Regions from separate parts of the Shewanella sp. Choline-02u-19 genome, predicted to be linked through region 2. Evidence: riboswitches for the same ligand, from Rfam matches in the RefSeq annotation. Region 2 holds a riboswitch; each other region holds the start of a gene.
What was found. A riboswitch is a leader RNA that binds a small molecule or an ion and turns the genes downstream of it on or off. The one in region 2 is predicted to bind thiamine pyrophosphate.
Positions count from the first base shown of each region.

Region 1: another riboswitch for thiamine pyrophosphate. It lies ahead of thiD (bifunctional hydroxymethylpyrimidine kinase/phosphomethylpyrimidine kinase); the one in region 2 lies ahead of CXF83_RS14325 (TonB-dependent receptor).
Region 3: another riboswitch for thiamine pyrophosphate. It lies ahead of thiC (phosphomethylpyrimidine synthase ThiC); the one in region 2 lies ahead of CXF83_RS14325 (TonB-dependent receptor).

Region 1 covers NZ_PJBE01000013.1:1,092,356-1,095,635, forward strand. Annotated here, with positions in the region: gene CXF83_RS11490 (TIGR03503 family protein) at 1-387, shown strand, start outside; tRNA gene CXF83_RS11495 (tRNA-Asp) at 520-596, shown strand; tRNA gene CXF83_RS11500 (tRNA-Asp) at 682-758, shown strand; tRNA gene CXF83_RS11505 (tRNA-Asp) at 841-917, shown strand; TPP riboswitch at 1,427-1,523, shown strand; gene thiD (bifunctional hydroxymethylpyrimidine kinase/phosphomethylpyrimidine kinase) at 1,623-2,480, shown strand; gene CXF83_RS11515 (ABC transporter ATP-binding protein) at 2,480-3,247, shown strand; gene CXF83_RS11520 (ABC transporter permease) at 3,240-3,280, shown strand, end outside.
Region 2 covers NZ_PJBE01000013.1:1,748,154-1,751,433, reverse strand. Annotated here, with positions in the region: gene CXF83_RS14340 (PaaI family thioesterase) at 1-82, shown strand, start outside; gene CXF83_RS14335 (PaaI family thioesterase) at 75-545, shown strand; gene CXF83_RS14330 (YcfL family protein) at 595-984, shown strand; TPP riboswitch at 1,106-1,237, shown strand; gene CXF83_RS14325 (TonB-dependent receptor) at 1,289-3,280, shown strand, end outside.
Region 3 covers NZ_PJBE01000013.1:1,152,275-1,155,554, forward strand. Annotated here, with positions in the region: gene CXF83_RS11750 (hypothetical protein) at 1-821, shown strand, start outside; TPP riboswitch at 990-1,088, shown strand; gene thiC (phosphomethylpyrimidine synthase ThiC) at 1,238-3,262, shown strand; gene thiE (thiamine phosphate synthase) at 3,265-3,280, shown strand, end outside.

The DNA of each region.
Region 1 (3,280 bases), 660 kb from region 2:
AGAATAAAGCTCACGGCGGTCAGCACCACCCAAAACGGCCGAGAGATCTACTTGACGTTACCGGAACTGTTTTTTAATTTTATTAAACCGCCAGAACCACCACCGTCAGCTGAAGAACTCGCCGCTAAAGCAGATCTCCAAGCTCAAAAAGCTGAAAGCACAGCAAAAGAAGAAGCGGTGTTTTGGCTGATAACCGTGAATACGGTGTTGTTTATTTTAGGCATATTGGTTTTGTTGTTTGTTCGTAAACGCAGTAACTTAAAGAAAGCACTCGCTGCGACGCAGGCGAGAATGGATAAAGAAAGTCAGCAACAGAAAATGACATTAGCGTTGGACGAGATTGATTTATCGATGCCTGAAGATTTCGATGATCCAAAAGCTGGATAATTAACCACCGCGACAGCCGTTGCAAAGCGTTGAATATCGGGATTGGTCATTTTTTAGCTGGTTAGTCATGGTTGACGCAAAAAATGATTGACTGAGTTTGGCAGTCTACGTATTATTCATCGCACTTGATGTGGAGCGGTAGTTCAGTTGGTTAGAATACCGGCCTGTCACGCCGGGGGTCGCGAGTTCGAGTCTCGTCCGCTCCGCCAATCAAGTGCTAAATTTAAAGCTATTTGTTAGTGACATAATGAATAGAATAAAAGCTAATCTTTAGTTAGTTTTTATAAGAGTTTAGGAGTGGTAGTTCAGTTGGTTAGAATACCGGCCTGTCACGCCGGGGGTCGCGAGTTCGAGTCTCGTCCACTCCGCCAATTTAGTGTCAAGTTTCAAACTATTTATCAGTGACATAATAAATAGTATAAAGGCTAATTTAGTTAGTTTTTATAAGAGTTAGGAGTGGTAGTTCAGTTGGTTAGAATACCGGCCTGTCACGCCGGGGGTCGCGAGTTCGAGTCTCGTCCACTCCGCCAGCATAAAGACGAAAGCCTCATCGAAAGATGAGGCTTTTTTCGTTTATAGCCGCTTCGGACACCCATCAGGCATTCGCACTAACTCACATTCCCCAATGCTGGTAAGAGCCGTTACTGATTCATAATATATTCAGTTTAACTAATCCGATATTTTCTTATGTAATACCCGTTGCATTAAAAGTTTGAGCATTCAGCGGGAATTAAAACCCTATAGGTAAGATGGGGTGATTGAAGCTAATCGTTATTCTCGGCTCTGGCATCCTCGGTAATTGCTCCTGCATTATTCTACCTTCGTCTATCCGTGGACTCGTACCTCCTAAATCTGGCCGCCAAGGGTGGGAATGTCTTATTTGGCATGGCAAGTTGACGAAGCGTCAAAGCTTTCTTAACTGCGCAGAAATATTGTTTAATTAGTATCCAAATCGAATGCATAAGATGATAATTAGTTAACTCAGTTAGCATTCTCATCAAAAAGCATGCTCTTTACAAATCGATTAATGATAGTGTGTGGTGATTAGTCGGGGAGCCAATAGGCTGAGATCATAAAATGAACCCGTTGAACCTGATTCAGTTAATACTGACGTAGGGAACTAATGGTCATTTGAGGCGTTCTTCCTGATCCGTTTCTTTTGCTGTGATAGCACCTTTTGGCGCATTTATTCTCACACGACTGTTTTTTCCTGACTGTTAGTTAGGGAAATAAATATGTCTTCATTAGTCACCACAGCATCTTTAACTCCATTCGTTACGACTCCTATTGTATTGACCATTGCCGGTTCAGACAGCGGCGGTGGTGCCGGTATTCAAGCCGACATTAAAGCCATTTCAGCGACTGGCGGTTATGCATGCTCTGTTATTACGGCATTAACGGCACAAAATACACAAGCGGTTACGGGTATTTACCCGATCAATGCAGAGTTTGTCGAGCAACAACTTGATGCCGTATTTTCGGATCTGAATGTGATTGCTGTAAAAATTGGCATGTTAAGTGATTCAAATATCATTCATTCTGTCGCTAAAAAAATTAAACAGTACACCCCTAAATATCTCGTAGTTGATCCCGTCATGGTCGCAACCAGCGGTGATCTTCTTCTCCACTCCTCTGCCATTGATAGCCTTAAATCGGAACTGCTCCCTCTGGCTGATGTCATTACCCCTAATTTGCCAGAAGCCGCTGCGCTAATTGGCTGCTCAGTCCCCAAAAACGAAGATGAAATGATTGCTATGATCGACGAACTTCGTCAATTAGGCGCTAAATCTGTTTTGCTAAAGGGTGGCCACCTAGAAACCGATGACAACAGCACTGATTTACTGATCCTTGCCGACAATGTTGAGCGTTTATCAACGGAGCGGATTAAAACTCGCAATACACACGGAACAGGTTGCACCTTATCTTCTGCAATCGCCTCTTACTTAGCTCAAGGGCATGAATTATCAGCGGCGGTAAAACGGGGCAAATACTACATTACTCAAGCGATTGCCCATGCTGATGAGTTGAATATTGGACAAGGACATGGGCCCGTGAATCACTTTTTTGTCTTAAACACTCAAGGGCAGTCGTAATGAAGCTAGAGCCATGTAATAACAGCCTCGGTGCAGTTATCTCAAATGGCACTTTGCAATACAAAGACAGCGCAGCGGCCATTATGTCGGGTTTAAACATGTCCATCGCTGCAGGAAAGTGGACGGCGATATTGGGTAAAAGTGGTTGTGGTAAAACTTCAATTTTGCGTTATATGGCAGGTTTATTGACAGATAAAGTGATGTGGTCGGGTGACATTCACATTGATGGGGGAGAATGCTTAGAAGGCAACATTGCTTACATGGCGCAACAAGATCTATTGATGCCGTGGTTAAACGTACTTGATAACGTCTGTTTTGCTCGCAAATTTTCGGTGAACACTCAATTTAATGCCAATCAAGCCCGCGCGATTGAATTGCTAGAGCGTGTTGGATTAAAAGGGCATGAACAGAGTATGCCCGTGCAACTGTCTGGAGGAATGCGTCAGCGTGTGGCGTTAGCAAGAACGTTAATGCAAGACAAGCCGATGGTATTAATGGATGAGCCCTTTTCTGCGTTAGATGCGGTTACTCGCCATCGACTGCAAGCGCTTGCAGTCCAAGTCTTGGCGGGTAAAACAGTATTACTCATCACGCATGATCCGCAAGAAGCACTTAGATTAAGTGATGCGATTTATATCATGCAAGGTCAACCAGCCTCAGCGGTGCTTTTACCGGTGCCAAACTCAAGCATTCCACGAAAATTTGATGCGGAGTTAGCGATTCTTCAGCAACAGATCATTGATACGTTGGAGGTTGACTATGTCTAAGCCAATTTCAATCAATCATGAGCACTCCGACAA
Region 2 (3,280 bases):
AGGCTCGTTTATGCGAATTAGTCCAGAAATGGTTGGCGAAGAGTTTAGACAAGCACTGATGGGAGAGCCGCGTCATGACTAACCCGAGTCATTCAGAATCTGATGCGACAAAGTTAGATTTCAAAAGTATCGTACGAAAAGCAACGGAACTAAATGATTTTGGTCACTTGCTTGAACATGTGCCTTACGCCCAGTTTATTGGAATGGGTGTTGAGCGTTTTGGCGATGAACTGGTTTTTAAGCTGCCAGCAAAAGATGATAATATCGGTAACCCAGTACTACCTGCACTGCATGGTGGTGTTATCGCAGGTTTTATGGAAATGTCAGCCATTGTGCAGCTAATGGTCTTTATGCAGACCACTAAAGTACCAAAAGTAGTTGATTTCTCAATTGATTATCTCAGAGCTGGCTACCATAAAGGTAGCTTTGCTGAATGTAAGATCACTCGCCAAGGTCGACGAGTCGCTAACGTGAGCATTACTTGTTGGCAGACTAATCGTAAACACTTGATTGCGACGGCAAGAGCCCATTTTTTAATAGATTAACTTAGCTATCCTTGTATTAACACTGAATGATTTTATTCTAGGGAACAAAATGAAAAAATTGATTTTAGGCTTATTTACAGCGTTGATTGTCGCGGCTTGTGCACCACACACAGCAGGCTTAATGGTGGGTTCTAAAGGTGAAGTGCGTGTTGATAACAACAGCTTTGGTAAAGAAGTCACCGTACGAAGTGTAATGGCGCGCCCTGAAGGTGGTTTTTTACAAGGCACGGGCACGATTATTAGTCAGGTCTCTACTGACTTGCGCTTGCAGTATAAATTCACTTGGTTTGATACCAGTGGCATGACGATTGATGATGAAGGCGTAAGCTGGAAGTCAGTAAAATTGCATGGCAAGCAGCAGCTACAAGTATCAGCGGTTGCGCCTAATGTTAACGCAACTCGCTTTGAGCTATATGTAAGAAAAGCCTTTTCAAATTAATATGTAGATGATTAGAAATTATATTTGTTATGAAAACGTCAGCAAAGCTGACGTTTTTTTATGCATAAAGATTGTAAACGTTAAGAAGACTGTCATCAGTTTGTGAAATTCATGTATAATCGGCCGCGCCAAGGGGTGTTAAAGTCTATAAACCATAAGTTGGATATTGTGGATTTTAACTGAGATGTTGAAAAACGAACCCTTAGAACCTGATCCGGCTAATACCGGCGTAGGAATGGGCCACAATTCATTTCCCGAACGCTTCTTTATGTTGCCGGATCTCAAAATTTTAATTTGAGGTCCTATGTTAAATCTAAAAACTTATTCTCCTATAGCGGTTGCCGTCATGGCTGCGCTAGTTTCATCACCTACGTTTGCCAATACTGACTCAGAAACACCTGTTGATGAGATGGAAGTCATGGTTGTGACATCTGATTTTCGGGGCACATCGCTAGAAAAAATGCCATCAAGCGTCACCGTTATTGATCAGCAGCAAATTGAGGATGAAGGTGCACAGCACTTTGAAGATATCTTAAACTCAATTGCTAATTTCAACTGGTCCGGTGGTAGCTCAAGACCCAAATACTTCCAAATTCGTGGTGTCGGTGAGCAAGAAGAGTATCAAGGCGCACCTAACTCCTCTGTTGGCTTTATCGTTGATGATATCGATTTGTCCGGTTTAGGCATGGCTTCAAGCATGTACGACTTACAACAAGTTGAAGTATTACGCGGTCCTCAAGGTACACGTTATGGCGCTAATGCGTTAGCAGGTCTTATCTACCTTAAAAGTAATGATCCTACCGACGTATTTGAAAATGGTGCAGAGATCTCGCTAGGCGATGATAATTTACAGACCTTTAGTGGTTTTAGCTCGGGTCCATTAACCGATTCTGGAAACTTGCTTTACCGTGTGTCGCTGCAACAGCATCAGCAAGATGGTTATCGAGATAATCTTTATCTTGGTGAGAGCGATACTAATAACCGTGATGAATTCACTGGTCGCGCAAAATTACGTTGGTACGCGACTGAAGAACTAGAAATTGACCTGACTTACTTACATGCAAATTACGATAATGGATATGATGCTTGGACATTAGATAATAACGGTTTTGATACGTTAACGGATGCACCTGGCGTTGATAAGCAACGTACTAACGGCACCGTTTTAAAGTTTATTTACACTGGTGCTGAAAATGTTGAACTGACTTCATTAACCTCTCTGGCACAGTCAAAAACTCACCATAACTATGACGGTGACTGGGCTAACCCTGATTATTGGGACAGTCGAGATTGCGATGGTAGCCCTTGTGAATATGAGTATAACTGGGATAAGAAAGGCGACAGGCAGACCATCACGCAAGAGTTTAGGTTAGCTTCAACTGAATCAGGCCGTATATTCGCGGGCAGTACTGACTGGCTCGTCGGTGTATACGCAATGGATCTACAAGAAGACAATGAGACTATGGATACTTATAGTCAGTTAAGTGCGGAATACGAGGCGCAAAACTATGCGTTATTTGGTCAATTAGATTCAGACCTAGGTTCGGGCTATGCTTTGTCGGTAGGACTGCGGACAGAGCGTCGAGATAGTGAATACAGTGATTCAGATGGCGACGAATTTAAGCCAAGCGAAACCATGTGGGGCGGGCATATTGCGTTAAGCAAAGCACTCGGTGAAAACCACGAGTCATATATCCGCGTGGCGAGAGGCTATAAAGCGGGTGGCTTTAATATGTCACTGCCGAGTGAACTCGCCGATAAAAAAGAGTACGACACTGAAATTCTTTATAACTACGAAGTGGGTTTGAAGTCGGTTTGGTTTGATGGTCAAGCAAGCACTAATCTGTCGGTATTCTTTATGGATAGACAAGATCAACAAGTCGCGGCATCGCAACAATCGACAGTACCTGGCGAAGAGGGGAATTTTATTCTCTTTACCGAAAATGCAGGCAGTTCTCATAACTATGGTGCTGAGCTTGACGGCAACTGGTATGCAACCGATAACCTAAAGCTTTACACCAGTTTAGGTTGGTTAGAAACCGCTTATGGTGATTACGAGTACGAAGATAAATATGGCACCGTAGTCGATCTTTCTGGCCGTGAGCTAGCGCATTCCCCTAACTTTACCTTTAGTGTTGGCGCGACTTATCGCAACGATGCTGGTTGGTTTGCTAACGTGAATGCCAGTGGTAAGAGTGATTTTTATTACTCGGATAGTAACGAGTCTACATCAGATGCATACCAAATTTTTAACGCCAAAATAGGTTACGAAGCTGACATGTGGTCTGCATATCTC
Region 3 (3,280 bases), 600 kb from region 2:
TTGTTGAGGCGGATAATCGTGATAAAGGCGGCGTGAAACGCTCTTCTTGCTTGCGTTCATTTCAGCTGTTTCAATCATTCATATGGGTTATTTTACTGCACATTGTATTGATTGGTATTATTAATCAGCTTTGGGTGAGACAAACGCTAAAGGTTACAACTGTTGCCTCAATCAAAATCCAATCATACCTGTATGTCGAAGCTAAACCGGTAAAAGATGAGGTGATGGATAGCATCGACAGCTCAACAAGTAAGGTGAGATCGCCACGTCATTCGCCAACAGATAGCGACAACCCCAGCGAGGCTGACGAACTTGTCGAGACATCGCCAGTACATGAACCCGCGATGGAGGCTGACAACACCATTGAAGCCATACTGCCGACAACGGATTTATCGGAAAAAACGGACATAAGAATCAATAAGAGCCTGCCGACGTACGTTCCTCGCCGTAGTGCAATGGCTATTGCTCAATCCTATCTTCAACGAAAAAATGATGCCGCACTAGACGCACTGATTGTCGATAAAGCCAATAAATATAGCGGGCCGCACTCTTTGAGTAAGATGGATGGTGACATGGTAGAGTTAGTTTTTCCTGAGGTAGATGAGTACAGCAAAATACCCACGACAGATCATCGACTCGATCCTAACCGTATCGTACGTCACGGTGATACCTGCTTTCGAATAGTGCAGGTGCCGACCCAAATTAACCCTTACGCAGAAAATATCGGTTACCCCTTTAACTGCGGTGGTGATAAAGTTAAAAAAGCGATTAATGACGCTATCTCAGCACGATTAGAAAAGAGAATGATTAGTCGAAAATAGTCGTTTTTGAGGTGATAATTTTTCATGATAAATAGTGGTTTAATATGCAGTATTAAATTATTCGTATTATTATCAATAAGCTATGGGTCAATAAAAATATTTACCATAACAGGGGTTTGTGAATGATTTGTACTTGTTTCTTAGTCACTGTTAGGCTTATACTGCCGGCTCATCTTGTCGGAGTGCCATATGGCTGAGACCGTTTATTCGGGATCCGTTGAACCTGATCAGGCTAGAACCTGCGTAGGTAACAAGCGAAATAACTGCATAGTATCGGCTGTATTAATGCTGCTAGCAGTCACATTTCGGTGGTTAAGTGCATCTGGAATTAGCGTTATGACGCGGTTTCATTTTCAACTTTCAATTACTCATTTCTCCTGACAAGCAACTTCATTTTTATAATAGTGAGTTTGCTAATGTCTAAACGCCGCGAAACCCGAGCTCAAGCTCAACAGTTCATCGATAACCTAAAACCGTTACAACACCCAAATTCCGAGAAGATCTATCTTCAAGGTAGCCGCGTTGATCTTAACGTCGGTATGCGCCAAATTCATCAAGCTGACACTTTGCTCAGTGGTGATGAGAAAAATCCTGTATTTGAAGCTAACCCACCGCTGAAAGTATACGACTGTGCTGGGGCTTACTCAGATCCTGATGCCAATATTGATGTGCACAAAGGCTTAGATAAATTACGTCATAACTGGATCGTTGAACGAAATGATACCGAACAGTTACCCGCTGTCAGCTCTGGTTTTACCCAGCAACGCTTGGCCGATGATGGTTTAGACCATTTACGTTTTGAGTCGTTAGTGCCTCCTCGCCGTGCAAAGTCAGGTCAGCGCGTAACGCAAATGCACTATGCCCGCCAAGGGATTATCACCCCTGAAATGGAATATATCGCTATTCGCGAAAATATGGCAATGGCAGAGGTGACCGACCCTATGTTAACTCAAAAAAATAAGGGCGAAAGCTTTGGCGCCGTTATCGATGAGCCAATCACTGCTGAGTTTGTTCGCAGTGAAATTGCTCGTGGTCGAGCCATTATCCCGTTAAATATCAATCATCCTGAAGCTGAACCGATGATTATTGGACGTAACTTTTTAGTGAAAGTGAACGCCAATATTGGTAATTCAGCAGTGACTTCTTCTATCGAAGAAGAGGTTGAAAAGCTGGTGTGGTCTACCCGCTGGGGGGCTGATACGGTAATGGACTTGTCTACCGGTCGTTATATCCACGAAACCCGAGAGTGGATTATCCGCAACTCTCCTGTCCCCATTGGAACCGTGCCTATCTATCAAGCACTCGAAAAAGTGAATGGTGTTGCTGAAGATCTTAACTGGGAAACATTCCGCGACACCTTGATAGAGCAAGCTGAGCAAGGCGTTGACTACTTTACTATCCATGCGGGTGTATTGCTGCGTTACGTACCCATGACCGCAAAACGCCTCACGGGCATCGTATCGCGCGGGGGGTCTATTCTGGCTAAATGGTGTTTGTCGCACCATAAAGAAAACTTCCTCTATGAACATTTCAGAGATATTTGTGAGATCTGTGCAGCTTATGATGTCTCACTGTCATTAGGGGATGGTATGCGTCCGGGCTCGATTGCAGATGCCAATGATGAAGCTCAATTTGCAGAGCTCGAGACCTTAGGCGAGCTGGTTAAAATTGCCTGGCAATACGATGTTCAGACCATCATTGAAGGGCCTGGCCATATTCCAATGAACCTCATTAAAGAGAATATGGATAAGCAATTAGATATTTGTGATGAGGCGCCTTTTTATACTTTAGGCCCGCAAACGACCGACATAGCTCCTGGTTATGATCACTTTACCTCTGGGATAGGCGCGGCGATGATTGCCTGGTATGGCTGTGCAATGTTGTGCTATGTGACGCCAAAAGAGCATCTGGGCTTACCTAATAAAGACGATGTTAAACAGGGGCTTATTACTTATAAAATTGCGGCTCATGCTGGCGATGTTGCTAAAGGTCACCCAAGTGCACAAATTCGAGACAACGCACTTTCAAAAGCACGTTTTGAGTTCCGATGGGAAGATCAATATAACTTAGGCTTGGATCCTGAAACGGCTCGCGCTTATCACGATGAGTCACTGCCGCAAGAGTCAGCCAAAGTGGCTCACTTTTGCTCTATGTGTGGTCCAAAGTTCTGTTCAATGAAAATAAGCCAAGAGGTTCGCGACTACGCCGCAGCGCAAGAGAAGCTGGCGTTAGAAGTTGAAGCAAAGGGGGTCGAAGTTAAGTCACCCGCAGAGTATCAAGCCTATAGCGGTCAAACTGAAACATCAGCGCTTTCGGATAGTGATATTAGCAGTGGCATGGCGCAGATGTCAGCTGAGTTTAAGGCCAAGGGCGCTGAGTTATATCACGAAGCTGGTGCTAGCACTGAAAGTGCAACGAAAGAGGTCGCTGTAGAGGAATAGTCATGGCGAAGGTTAATT